3 regions of the Peribacillus sp. NPDC006672 genome follow, and region 1 is predicted to be linked to each of the others. Evidence: riboswitches for the same ligand, from Rfam matches in the RefSeq annotation. Region 1 holds a riboswitch; each other region holds the start of a gene.
The links. A riboswitch is a leader RNA that binds a small molecule or an ion and turns the genes downstream of it on or off. The one in region 1 is predicted to bind S-adenosylmethionine.

Region 2: it holds a riboswitch for S-adenosylmethionine, as region 1 does, so the genes downstream of both, ACQKKK_RS08985 (hypothetical protein) here and ACQKKK_RS05170 (methionine ABC transporter ATP-binding protein) in region 1, are expected to answer to the same signal.
Region 3: it holds a riboswitch for S-adenosylmethionine, as region 1 does, so the genes downstream of both, ACQKKK_RS24880 (ABC transporter permease) here and ACQKKK_RS05170 (methionine ABC transporter ATP-binding protein) in region 1, are expected to answer to the same signal.

Annotation. Positions count from the first base shown of each region.
Region 1 covers NZ_JBNNOR010000002.1:362,699-367,221, forward strand. The annotation lists gene ACQKKK_RS05135 (YheC/YheD family protein) at 1-868, shown strand, start outside; gene ACQKKK_RS05140 (YheE family protein) at 932-1,135, shown strand; gene ACQKKK_RS05145 (hypothetical protein) at 1,225-1,413, shown strand; partial or broken gene ACQKKK_RS05150 (IS3 family transposase) at 1,664-1,755, opposite strand; partial or broken gene ACQKKK_RS05155 (hypothetical protein) at 1,759-1,809, opposite strand; partial or broken gene ACQKKK_RS05160 (IS5/IS1182 family transposase) at 1,908-2,072, shown strand; gene ACQKKK_RS05165 (MBL fold metallo-hydrolase) at 2,112-2,927, opposite strand; SAM riboswitch class I at 3,211-3,317, shown strand; gene ACQKKK_RS05170 (methionine ABC transporter ATP-binding protein) at 3,385-4,401, shown strand; gene ACQKKK_RS05175 (methionine ABC transporter permease) at 4,388-4,523, shown strand, end outside.
Region 2 covers NZ_JBNNOR010000004.1:228,601-233,123, forward strand. The annotation lists gene ACQKKK_RS08970 (MetQ/NlpA family ABC transporter substrate-binding protein) at 1-372, opposite strand, end outside; gene ACQKKK_RS08975 (methionine ABC transporter permease) at 394-1,044, opposite strand; gene ACQKKK_RS08980 (methionine ABC transporter ATP-binding protein) at 1,058-2,080, opposite strand; gene ACQKKK_RS08985 (hypothetical protein) at 2,143-2,364, opposite strand; SAM riboswitch class I at 2,586-2,697, opposite strand; gene ACQKKK_RS08990 (GNAT family N-acetyltransferase) at 2,838-3,305, opposite strand; gene ACQKKK_RS08995 (DUF4440 domain-containing protein) at 3,401-3,769, opposite strand; gene ACQKKK_RS09000 (hypothetical protein) at 4,321-4,523, shown strand, end outside.
Region 3 covers NZ_JBNNOR010000027.1:41,616-46,138, forward strand. The annotation lists gene ACQKKK_RS24870 (GTPase domain-containing protein) at 1-1,733, shown strand, start outside; SAM riboswitch class I at 1,820-1,925, shown strand; gene ACQKKK_RS24875 (transposase) at 2,031-2,363, opposite strand; partial or broken gene ACQKKK_RS24880 (ABC transporter permease) at 2,406-2,552, shown strand; gene ACQKKK_RS24885 (hypothetical protein) at 2,675-2,986, opposite strand; gene ACQKKK_RS24890 (hydrolase) at 3,158-3,514, opposite strand; gene ACQKKK_RS24895 (hypothetical protein) at 3,703-4,428, shown strand.

The DNA of each region.
Region 1 (4,523 bases):
CATTTCTAACAAGTGGATTGAGTGTAAGATGCCGCTCCCAGACATCGTCTATAACCGTATCCCCTCGAGGGGCTATGAGGCGTCAGAGGAATTCCAACGTCTCATCACTCACCTTAAAGAATATAGAATGAACTTATTCAACCCTTGTTTTTTGGATAAATATGTAATGTTCGAAGCATTAATGGAAGAGGAATCCCTCACCAATCACCTTCCACCCACCATGATTCTAAGGAACAGCGATTGCCTGGATGCTTTTCTGGAAACCCACAGGCATATATACCTTAAACCCTGCAAAGGAAGCCAAGGGAGGGGCATTTATACTATCATCAAAAATCATGATGATACGCTTTTGTTCAATAGCCTGAAGCATAGTGAATTCTTCCCTGATTTCGCTTCATTCTGGGAAACAAAAAAAAAGGATTTATTAAAAAGAAGCTACCTTGCCCAACAGGCGATCAACCCAAAAAAACTTCTTGGACATCGTTACGATTACCGGATTCTCGTCCATTATGAAAAAGGTTTTTATAAAGTGACCGGCAAAGCAGTAAGGATGTCACAAACTCAAGAAATCACTACCCACACTCCACAAGGGGGTAAGCTTTTCCCTTATCAAAACCTGCAATCAAGAAGCTTGAATCTAAAATTAGCGAATATCGCTCAAAAATGCGGAGAGATTCTTTCTAAAAAAATCGGTTTTCTCGGTGAGTTTTCCATTGATATTGGGGAAGATGAAACAGGTTCGCTCTTCATTTACGAAGTGAACTCAAAGCCCATGCAGTTCGACGAAGAGGAAATTGAAGTCAACAGGCTTTTGCATTTAAAAAACCTTTTCATTGAATTAACTTTTTCCAACCAGAAAATAAAATAACACCTCCAGCTGCCGTTTTCCATTATAATGAAATGAGAGACAGCATATATGGAGGTTATACATATGATCACTCATTTTCAATGGTCACCACTGCATAAGAATTTGCCAGGATGGAAAATTTCTTTTTATTTCAACAAGCAGGCAGTTCAAGCCTTATATCATAAAGATGGATCCATCGAGTGGACAGCCAACCCACCTTCTGAAACAGAAGAAACCAAACTAAAAAGCATGATACATGACTTAATGGTCTATCATGTATATGAATGAACCCTATCCCCCCTTTTAATTTGAAACCCCTGAACAGTATAAAAAACTCTCCTTTGCCTAAACTAAAGAAAAGGCTGGAGGGATTTATTTTGGATAAAGAAAAAATGACATTTTTGAAGGATACCGAATATGATGGCAAGGACTCGGTTTTCCTGGATATCGACCGTATCATCAATGAAGGAATGGCAGGCGGAAATGTGTATGAAGTCGCTAACCTTCAAAACATCGAGGAAGCACATGATTTTTATGATGAAACAGATCCCAATATCAATAAATAAACCCGGTAGGGGCTCTCTTTTAGAGGGCCCTGAACCAATCGGAGTTCAAAGAGTGAATAAACAATTCTATAGGTCAGGTAGAAAATCCGACTAAGTTTTTAATAGAGGAATACATAAGGACAAAAAGGAAAATACGAAATAAACTCTTTTCCTTTAGCTATTACTATTACACCCCTACATTTTAAACATCGTCATCACCTCAAGTTAAAAAAGACTATAGGCAAAAGTGATCTGACCCAAGACATATAGTTTAAGCAGCTTCTAAGACCTGAGTTCGGTATTCTATTGGACTAGGTCTTTTAATTTTACCTTCATTCGTTTGTGGTTATAGTAATAAATATAATCATCTAATTCCTTTTCAAAGTGCCTATAGTCACACAATTTCCGTTTGCGCATTAAGTCTTTTTTAGAAAATTATGAAGACCCAATCTTTAACTCCTGCACTTTCCCATGAGTTAAATGGAAGCGATTACCCTTTATCATTCGCACGTGTCAAAATAACACCGGCTTTACCGTATACACGTCCTCGAACAAAAAAAGGACTCTTCTGCAAACATGACTATGTTTACGATGAATATTTTGATTGTTATCTCTGCTCATCGGGCGAGATTTTAAAGTACTCAACAACAAATAAAGAGGGCTATCGTGAGTGCAAATCACCCAAACACATTTACTTTCAATAGAAAATTCTCCCTTTTTCATTCATTCTCCCTTGCACTCAAAACATTTCCTTTTAGTATCGATGTAATGATATGCTCCGAATCCCATTCATGCTCAGATATCTCGATAAGGGGATATCGATTCGGTAAAACGAGTTGCTGGATCTCATGAACGGTCAGTCCTTGATGATGTAAACGCAAAATTTCACCACGGAGGTTTTCCAAATAATCCAGTTTTTTTCTGAACATTTCCTTTCCATCTGGAACATGCCCGGCATGACAGCAAAAAACTTCCCCAAAATCATATTGGAGTAATCTTTTTATGGAATCGATGATGATCGGGACAGACTCTTCCCGTAAGACAAGCTTTGTTTTTGGTGTTACGAAAAGATCTCCGGAAAAGAGCATGCCATTACTATGATTCAAATACACCATATGGTCCTTCGCATGACCAGGAGTAAAAATCGGCTCCCACTTTTGGGTGCGGGAATGAACGGCCTTCCCTAGCGGCTCAGCCTTAAAGGCGTCTCTCTTTCCCCAAAATTTTTTGCGGTACTCAGGATATTCAGCATCCTTCGCACAAGCATCGACCGACATCGGATGAATGAATATCGGAACCTTTTTATGTTCCATTATCCAGGCTGCGCCCCCCGTATGGTCCTCATGATAGTGTGTCAGCGCCACTAAATCGAAGTCTGAGGACTCATAGAATGGAACAAGCCCTTCCAATAATATCTGTGCGCCAGTATCTATCAATAGACCATCCGTTAAAAAAACATAGACACTCATCCCCGACTTGCCGCTAGGAGTCCCGTGCACACAAACCACATCATTTACTGTCTTGATCTCTATCATGCATTTCCTCCTCATTATCGGAAAAAGTAGTTTAATCTGCCTTTTTTCACATGGTTATAATAAATGTATTATCTCTTTACCCTTTTTACAAGGAAATAATGGAATAATTAACCTGGATGGAAAGACTTGATAATTGCCTCATAGCCCCATTTTTTAGAGGAATGGTTTTTAACGAAAGCACGGAACAAAAATCATTTCAAAAACATAGTAACGATTGACAATGCAGGATTTTACAAATAATATAGAGTATATACAAAACTCGAAATATTCTAAAATAATAATTTACTTATCAAGAGTGACGGAGGGATCAGGCCCTGCGATGTCCGGCAACCGCCCCAATCGGGAACGGTGCCACTTCCTGCAGAATGATTGCATTCTGAAAGATAAGACGAGATATAATTTCGCTGCCTCTTTCTGAATGATAGAGGCAGTTTTTAATGTTTAAGGGGGAATGTTCATGATTGAAATCCGTTCAGTCAGAAAGGAATACATCTTGAAGAAAAACCGAGTTATCGGAGTGGATAACGTATCTTTGACCATTCAAACAGGCGAAGTGTATGGAATTGTCGGCCACAGTGGAGCTGGAAAAAGCTCATTACTCCGCTGCTTGAATTTGCTTGAACGACCGACAGGTGGAAATATCATCATTGACGGTATTGATTTAACCTATTTATCGAGTAAAGAGCTTCGTAAACATCGTCAAAAGATCGGAATGATATTTCAACACTTTTCACTGATCAGTTCAAAAACGGTATATGAAAATGTCGCTTTCGCCTTGAAGGCCGCGCATCAATCGAAGGACGCCATCAGGTTACGTGTATTGGAATTGTTGGAAATCGTAGGGCTCAATGATAAAAAAGATGTCTATCCGGCACAGCTTAGCGGTGGGCAGAAGCAACGGGTCGGCATTGCTCGTGCCTTAGCAAATAATCCCTCTGTACTATTATGTGATGAAGCGACTTCAGCCCTTGATCCAACAACTACAAAAGCGATCTTACAGTTATTAAAAAGGATAAGCAGGGAGCTTGGAATTACCATCGTGTTGATTACACATGAAATGGAAGTGGTCAAAGAACTATGCCACCGAGTCGCCGTCATGCAGGATGGACGGGTAATTGAAGAAGGTCCCGTTTATGAAATATTTTCACAGCCTAAGCAAGAGTTAACCAAGCAATTCATTAGCAGTGTACTGGATTTCGAACTTCCCTCGCATTTGATTGAAGGAAGTAAAGGAACGATTATTAAAATTCAATTCGAAGGGCAAACCGCCGGAGAATCGATTCTCTCTGATACTATCCAAACCCATTCTGTAAAGGGTAATATCTTGCACGGTAAAATCGAGTATATCCAGGATGTCCCTTTAGGCATCTTGATCATTGAGTTAATTGGTGATGCCGCTGAAATTCATTCGGCAGTGGAATATATAATGAATCGTTCCAGTTCTGTGGAGGTGTTAAAACATGTCACTGCTTGATTCCATCGTCAATATTTTACCTGATCTTAATAAAGCCTTTCTTGAAACGATTTATATGGTCGGAGTTTCACTTGCTGTAGCCCTTCTAATCGGTTTACCGCTAGGAGTATTGCTGTTTACGA
Region 2 (4,523 bases), on a different contig from region 1:
ACTTTTATGTTTTTTCGAATAAAGGCCCATTGGTGCAATGACAGTCGACCCGATGGCCTCTAATTTCAAATTTTGATCTTGGATGAATTCATCGAAGTAGGCGACCGTTTGGAATGAATTTGCATCAATTTCACCTTCATTTAACGCAAGGTTCGGTTGGATATAATCATTAAAAGTGACCAGTTCGATATTCAGCCCCTTCTTTTTCGCTAAGCCGACAATGTATTCCCACGTTCTCGTATCCCCGTTGCTGACACCCACTTTCACTGTTTTCACATCATCCGTACCGCCTGCTGCACCCTCTTCGTTCCCACATGCTGCTGACACGATGGCCAATGTCAATACTATGATCGTTAATAAGATTTTCTTCATTTCCCCAACCTCCTGTTATTTTTATCTTCTTCTGATTTTTTTTGAAACGAAATTCCCGGTGGATTGCAATAATTGAACGATGATCACGAGTGCCGCCACTGTGACGACCATCGTCATCGTATCGAACCTTTGATAACCGTAAGCCAAGGCTAAATCTCCTACCCCGCCTGCACCGACGGCACCTGCCATGGCTGTAGAACCAACCAGCCCGATTGTCGCTGTTGTAAATGTAAGGATCAACGAACTAAGCCCCTCGGGAATCAAAAAGCGATAAATGATTTGCCATGTCGTCGCCCCCATTGCCTGAGCTGCCTCGATGATCCCTTTGTCCACTTCCAACAGGGAGTTCTCCACAAGGCGGGCAATATAAGGAGCCGCGTAAAAGATAAGCGGAACAATGGCTGCATTCGTTCCGATCGCACTGCCTACAATCATTCTAGTAAACGGAATCAGTGCTACAAGCAAGATGATGAAAGGAACCGACCGTAATATATTGATGATCGGATTCAATACATTAAAGATCCATTTATTCTCCAGGATGTGACCCTTTCTAGTAATGACAAGCAGGATACCTAGCGGGAGCCCGATTAATCCAGAAAACACCAATGAGATGGCTACCATATAAAGTGTGTCACCGAAAGCGGTCGACAGCTGGTCTGCCGTTATTTCCATTCCCCAAAGCGTATTACCCATTTACTTGCACCTCCTGTACGAGAATCCCCTCATCTTTAATATATTGATAAGCTTTGCCTACCTCTTTTTGGTCACCTGTTACCTCGATGATCAAATTCCCAAAAGGCGTTTCTTGAATTTCAGAAATATTGGCTGATAATACACTTAAATGAACATCATATTTCTTCGAGATGGTTGAAAGTAAAGGAGTACCCGAAGTAGTCCCAATAAAATTAATTTTCCAAATAATCGGGATATGGGACCCTATACTTTTCAGGAAACTTTGTGGAATCTCGTCATGTATGACCGTTCTCACGAAGTTTTTTGCAATATCAGTTTGCGGCTTGGCAAAAACTTCGAAAACTGAGCCTTGTTCAACCACGCATCCGCCCTCCATGACCGCCACTTTATTGCAAATTTCCCTGATCACTGACATTTCATGAGTGATTAGCAGAATGGTAATATTGTATTCTTTATTAATTTTTTTTAAGAGCTGCAGTACTGCACTCGTTGTTTGTGGATCCAATGCCGATGTAGCTTCATCACACAATAGGATTGATGGATTGGTAGCCAATGCCCTTGCGATGCCGATCCGCTGCTTTTGACCGCCGGATAATTGTTCCGGATAACTCTTTGCCTTGCTTGATAAGCCAACGAACTCTAACAGCTCGCCTACCCGCTTTTTGATTTCTTTACCCGGAGTTCCCGATAAAACGAGCGGCATGGCGATATTATCAAAAACGGTCTTTGAGTTAAGCAAGTTGAAATGCTGAAAGATCATCCCGATTTTTTTCTTCTCTGCCCGTAATTCCTTTGGGTTCAATGAAGTTAACTCCTTCCCCCCAACAATCACCTGACCATCTGAAGGGTGTTCCAGCAGATTGACCAGCCTGATCAACGTACTTTTCCCGGCCCCGCTATAACCGACTACACCGAATATATCCCCCTTTTCAACGGTCAAATTAATTCCTTTTAACGCTTCAACCGTCTGTTTCTTTGTTTGATAAACCTTTTTAACATTTTGAAACTCAATCATCCAATCTCCCCCCATGTTGTTTATTTGTACAAATTCTTTATCAGAGAAGAGCTTCCAATGTTTCATAATGATCGGGTTAAATTTTCGAAAGTCACGAGTAAATGCGCGAAATTCACGAGTAAATCTTCGAAACTCACGAGTAAATGCGTGAAACTCACGAGTAAATGCATGAAACTCACGAGTAAATGCGCGAAAGTCACGAGTAAATGTGCGAAACTCTCGAGTAAATGTGCGAAACTCTCGAGTAAGTGTGCGAAACTCTCGAGTAAATGCGCGAAATTCACGAGTAAATGTGCGAAACTCTCGAGTTAATGCTCACAACTCATGATTAATGATCGAAACTCTCGAGTAATGCGTGAAACTCTCGAGTAAATGCACCAATTCTCCAAATAACCATATCCATTCTGAATAAACAAAAGAGGCCCCTTCCGTCATCAGACAGAAGAGGCCTCTTTTAGACATAAAAAAGAGTAAACTCTTAAATTAATTATCTAAGAAAAGCTCCTTCTTATCTTTCAAACTTTCGTCCGTTGGAATTAGCACAGTATTTTTACAAAAGTAAAAACCCGCTGCCGAGGTATCATAGGGCCAAGTCCCTCCACATCTCTTGATAAGAATTAACGTTATATTTAATTATGTCCTTCACTATATATTCAATTTTCTCTAAAGTCAACTATATTTTTTATCGCTCTAAACATTTTCATAGTATAGTGAATTGACAGTTTTTTTATTATATTAATATAATTCCACTTCTACTTTATAATGATTTGCTCATTCTCCAGACAAGGTATTTTTCATTTTCTTCCCTTATCTTCATCATGCCTGAATTCGTATATAAACGAATCGCCCTTTGATTGTCCGGAGACACCCTTAAATGATATTCGGATACATTAAATTGCCTGAAAAAGTTTTCTGCGTAGCGTACCAATTCCTTGCCAAGGCCTTTACTGCGGTATTCGGGAATAAGATAAAATAAATTCACATAGCCAATCTCAGTCCCTTCATACTCCCGAATTTGAAGTTCCATTTGTCCAATCGGTTCTTGATCCTTTTCAATGATCACCTGTCCATCCGGAAATTTGCGGACCCTTTCTTTCATTTGTTTCAGATAAGAATTTTCATCTCCAAAACCATCTTCAGATCCAAAACTTACAACAAAGGAATCTTTCCTGAATTTAATGATAATGTCCTTATCCTTGTCCGTATCAATGGTACGAAAGATCAACTTTATCCACCTCATCATTTTATTGGAATAGTTTCAAAGCAGGCAAAACTCATTTTACTTACGATCTTTTATGATATTTTTTATTATTAAAAGGCTCAAAGGGGCCCTTTCGTTTTTGTGCCTTGATGAAAAAACATTTGCCATCTGCCATTCGCATATTTCCAGATTGAACTTCTTAAGGTATGCTCCTCTCTACCTTCATCAAAAATCCGGAACGTAGTTAATACGGTATCTTCGGACAATTGGTGCATGTCAAAATCGCTTAAGATCATGTTCACCGCTTCTATTCCTTCTTCTCCGATACAATCGCTTTTAGTCCATATTCGACCTGAACTGCCGAACTCAAAGAAATCATCTTTCAATAATCGTGAAAGTTCCTCTGGTGATGTACGGATCTCAGATTTTAATAATTTCTCCTCCAGCTGCTTCACGTGCGCTATTAACGAAGACCATTCGTTTTCCATTCATTCCATCCCCTTTTACACTTATATGTGCATGAACTATGAACTACTTCCCAAGCTAATTGTAAAATCATATATAATACATACTAACAATATATCCCAGATGGTGGTGAAATTAATGATCGATGCTATCAAAGATTTTTTATCCAGTTCATTGTTAATTATTAGCTGGCTTATATTTGCGGTCAGCAGTATTTTTTTCATTTTTTCTTTTTTAACCATCTTTGCCATACCTATATTTCTCTTGTTATTTTTAACAGGCTTACTTTGCTTCTCTATTTCCAAAAAACTGGACTGGAGACAGACCTCAAACTGAAAGAGATTAGGCTACTTTACGTTAAGTTGTTAAGCCTAAAGTCTTTTTACTATGTATTCAGTGGTGTTAGATCATGGTTGGCCGAATTAAACAGGACTAGGTCGAAACTGGAGGTCGAATTAATTTTAATTTGGTCGAAGCGAGCGCCTGTAGCGGAAGGGAACGATCAATGCACAAACCTCCACAAAAACGGCAGGCAATGCGGTTTCCATCCTAGTTTTATGCAGAGTGGAGTGGAGTGGAACGGAAGGCGCGAGACTCCTGCGGGAAATACGTGTCCAAGGGAGACCCCACAGGCGCTAAAGGCGCCGAGGAGGCTCCCGGACCGCCCGCGGAAAGCGAGCGCCTGCAGTGGAAAGGAACGGTCGTAGTACAAACCCTCCAAAACGGTGGGCAAATTCCGTTTTCATGCAAAGTGAATTGGAACCGTCAAAATTTAAA
Region 3 (4,523 bases), on a different contig from region 1:
TGGAAGCTGGAGAGAAACTGTTCAATTCCATCATCCAATGGGCTGAAGAGAATGATTTAAGGGTTGGCAATAAGCTTAAATGGATGGTCGAGGGGCTTAAGGATACCGAAAATTTCAACCTTCTTCTTGTGGGAAGTACAGGAAATGGCAAGACATCCTTTATACAGTCAATTGTTGGCGAGAGCATCGCTGCCGAAGATCATTCTTCACTAGTCAGTGTCAAAGATGGGGATGATTTGGAAATCCTTGAAATTACCGATACAGATAGCAAAGTTGTCATGGAGCTAACTGAATTAGATGAAACACGCCGCCAGCGCGGGACTATTGTCGATGTGACGCTTATCAGTGACTACCTTAAAAATAATCGTCTGCGATTATTGGATACACCGGGGTTCAATGGGGAAAAAAGCGTGGAATCAGATTTCCAAGGCTATTTACATGGCAGTGATGGCCTGATGTTCGTTCTTGATGCCCGGGCGCCTTTCACCGGTAGTGAACGGGACCTGTTATTGGAAATTCAAATGATGGCTCCGAAACTGCCGATTCATTTCTTATTAAATAAAATGGATACGATATACAGTGATCAAGTCGCGGTCCGGATGGAAGACGAAACATGGGATAAAGTGAATGCATATTTCCCGAATGCGAAAGTGTTCGCTTTCTCCAAACTTTATGACAGCAAGCAGCAGTTGAAGGACCTTTCAGCATTCCTTCAATCCAATTATCAAGATGATAATTGGAAAGAAAGAAGATCTGAAAAAATTCTTGCTTTCATTCGTAAAACTTTATCTTATCTGTTAGAAAAACGAGCAGCCAATGAACGGAAATGCGAGCATTCCATCTCTTGGAATGAACAGATGGAAGTCAAATTGAATGGCGCGGTCAATCAATTGGCTGATTTGGAAAAAGAAAAAAGTGAAAATATCATAAGGTCGTACCGTGTGCTTAAGGATGAAGTTAAAAGTCAGCTTTCTTCTAAAATTCCGGAATTACTGAGGGATTGCTCTAAATCGTTAACGGAAAGCAGTGATTTCAGTCAGGTCCATATACAGCTGAACCATGAAATGAATGAGCGGATTCAAGCATTCATTTCTGACAAGATCATGCCTCAATATTACCGTTCTCTTCAAGATTGGATTGCTAGTTCCCAAATGGAGTTCTCGCAAAGCCAACAGTTTATGGATGAGATGAGTGCCGGATTCAATGAATTATACAAAGAAGAACGGATAACGCTGTCAGGTGACTTTAGGGTATTGGATGACTGGCGCCGTGATGCCGACCGGATGACAAGCAGTATCCGCATCGAAAACGTTAATATCCTTTTGCGCAGGACTCCATCACAATTGCTGCTTAAAGGAGCAGGGAAGCTGTTTGGGGCAATACCGCAAAATAAAGCCAATATGTACAATCGTTATAAGAAATACTTGGAAAGTGAAGATTATCAGGATGTTGCGGAAATGATCACTGAACGCTTCCTTACCCAATTTGGATTGTTTGAAAAATCTTTGGATCGGGACATCTCACTTTTCTATCGCAGCTCATTTGCCTTACTTCAAAAAACGATAGAGCAAACGCAGACAGAAATCAAAGACTACCAGGCTGCATTGGAGCATATGAAAGAAAATCCGGAAGTTTACCGTGATCCGATTACTGTGTTCGAAGTGAAACTACGTCAGTTGGAGAGACTTGAAAAAATTGAGAAAAAGCGTCTAGCCCAGCTTCAAAGAAAATAAAATAGCAGGGAACATTTCAAATATTCAAAAAACTATTGACTTGCGACTATATCCCTATAAAGTGATAATTACGAAAAACGTATATTCTCTTATCAAGAGTGGCGGAGGGAATGGCCCTAAGATGCCCAGCAACCGTTCCATTAGGAATTGGTGTTAAATCCTGCAAAACAGAAATGTTTTGACAGATAAGAGAGGGATAAGTCTGCAATACAGCTGATTAAGGGACTGTCTAATAAGTCCCTAAAATAGAACAGGTGAAGAAAAACAATTCGTTTTCCTTCACCTGTTTTTCTACTTTTATAATTCTTTGTTGAGAGTAGCTTTCGAAGGCCAGCTACTTTCAGTAGAATATGGGCCATAGCCACAATGACAACCTCCGTTTTGGACTTTCGGCAAGCCCCGAAGTAAAAACCGACGGAACGATCTATTGCCATTGATGTGACCAAAAACATTCTCAACCTCGATTTTTCGTCGAGCGTAGATTTGTGCATTTGATTCAGACCAAAGGTTCACTTTTGCTTTCGTTTTTAGTTCTTCATAAATCGGGTTATAATGCACCTGACGATTTCCTTCTGCCTTTGTGCAACGCGATTTCAATGGGCAATCTGAACAGTCCTCGCATTCATAAATTTTAAAGTCACTCGTGAAGCCACTTTTATCCGTGCGGGTCGAGCTGCAATCGGTGCCTCACTAGTCGTAGGGGCATTGAATTCATTCATGATCGTTAAATTGAGAATTCCCGACATGCTGATGACGTTGGCTACGATGTTCATTATCCAGGGAATTGCCCTTACCTATACAAAAGGGGCCACGGTTTCATCGGGCCAAAGAAGAATCCTGTCATTGTGAATTTTGAATAAAGATTGAAAAAAATCCTGTTGGATATGCAACAGGATTTTTTCGTTGGCACCCATTGGGGCGGGGGCGTTTATGTATCGTCTTCATTTTACTTTTTTACCTCTTATAATAAAGATGACAAAAGCAAGTATAAAAGAAGGCGGAGCTAGTGCGATAACCGCAAATGACGTTAGTGTATAAGAAGCTGAGGGTTGAGAAAGTGGGTGCAGCGGCTCCCTAGTTGATGAATCGACTGCCAAAGGTGTTGCACTGCCTAAACCAAATAATAAAAGCGATATGACCAAAATACTGAAAGGTGCAATAAAAACATAAAGTCTCTTTTTGAAAAGGCTGAATAAAAACGTCCAGAAAAATGCTAAGCAAAGATAAATGATAATGGCCCCAAATAAAAACATATAAGATACCTCCGATTTTTATTTAGAATGCCATCATAATATTATTAGTGGATAACAACAACTTATTTTCACTTAAAACAAATTTCAAAGCTAAAGTCATGCCCCCATATCCCCTTTAGGGGTCTTTCATAAAAAAACAGAACCTTTGAATTTCAGGTTCTGTCATAATTCTTATTTGAACTTTTGCACTTCTTCTTTTCCCTCGAATTTGTTATCTTTCAATATGCCGATTTCTTCTATATGGTTTCGTGCCGTTGCATCCCCTAATTTATAAATGAGGGCATAAAGTCTTTTCATGGCTGCATCGTATTTATCATTTGCCCGGTCATGATGATAGAGAAGGTAGGGCACATGTGAACGGGCATATGCCTCCAGGTCATCTGTCCGGTGTTCCTCCAAGCATTGTTTCAATTCTGCCAGTTCTTCATCAGTTGCATGTACAGTGAAGCTCGGATTCTCTTCAAGTTTTTGTCCGAGTACGTCGCCGCTGACCAAATCGACATGATAGGTCTGTTTATCCTGTCTCATTCTGCTCATCATCCTTTCAACCGTTTATCTATTCTGTACCGCTTTTTGTAAAAAAATAATCATAAAAATCAACATTTCTTTAATGAAAATGATAGGAAATAGAGGTATCGGAATTTTAATCAAAGGGTTTATGATGGATTTATAGAATAATATGGGAGAGTATCTTTGGAAAAGTGAGGAGTGATGTAGTGAAGAGATCATTCATGGTTATTTTTTTTATGTTGATTGCTTCAGGCTGCGTAACAAGGAATTATGATTCCAATCTGGATTTGGGAAAAAGTCAGTTGAATGAGGAAAATTATTTAGAAGCCCACGAGGCATTTGAATTAGCTTATAAAGAAGCAAAAACATCGGAAGCAAGAGAATTAATGGATCTTTCAGGTTTTCTGGCGAGTGGAATGAAGAAATACGACGAACAGGATTTTGATGCGGCCCAAAGAGATTTTGAAGAAGCAACCGCATATAAGGCAAAATATGGGGAAGGTAAACTAATGGTTTTAAAGGCGGCGGAAATGCATCCGGTGTCAGGTTCAGCCACTATAGGAACAGTAGAGGGGAGTGACGAAGTGGAACCGGTGGAGGAAGCAAGTGAAAAGGGGAACGTTGGATCCAAATTAGAAGATAAGGCGGCAACGGATACAAAAGCTGGGACGGTAAAAGGAAAAGAAAAAGAAGGGAGGAAGGATTCGGTTAGTACCTTAAGTAAATCTCAGGCGGAGAAGCTTGTGAAGGATTACGTGGACATGGAAAATTTCCCGCATTTGAAAATCGAATATGATCATGATGCCGAAAAGGGAGATTACATTTTTCAAGTGTTCGAAGGGGATGAAGGCAGTCAGAAAAATGGCCACGCAGCTACTTGGGGCTGGTATGGCGTGAATAAGGAGACAAAAGAAGTGTATGAAGTCATGTAAAGAGATATAACGGTTGAATTGAAAAGGGTCCTATGTTGAGACCTTTTTGTTTTCAAGCATGGCAAAATATCACATAGCAAGTTTTGATAAAATTT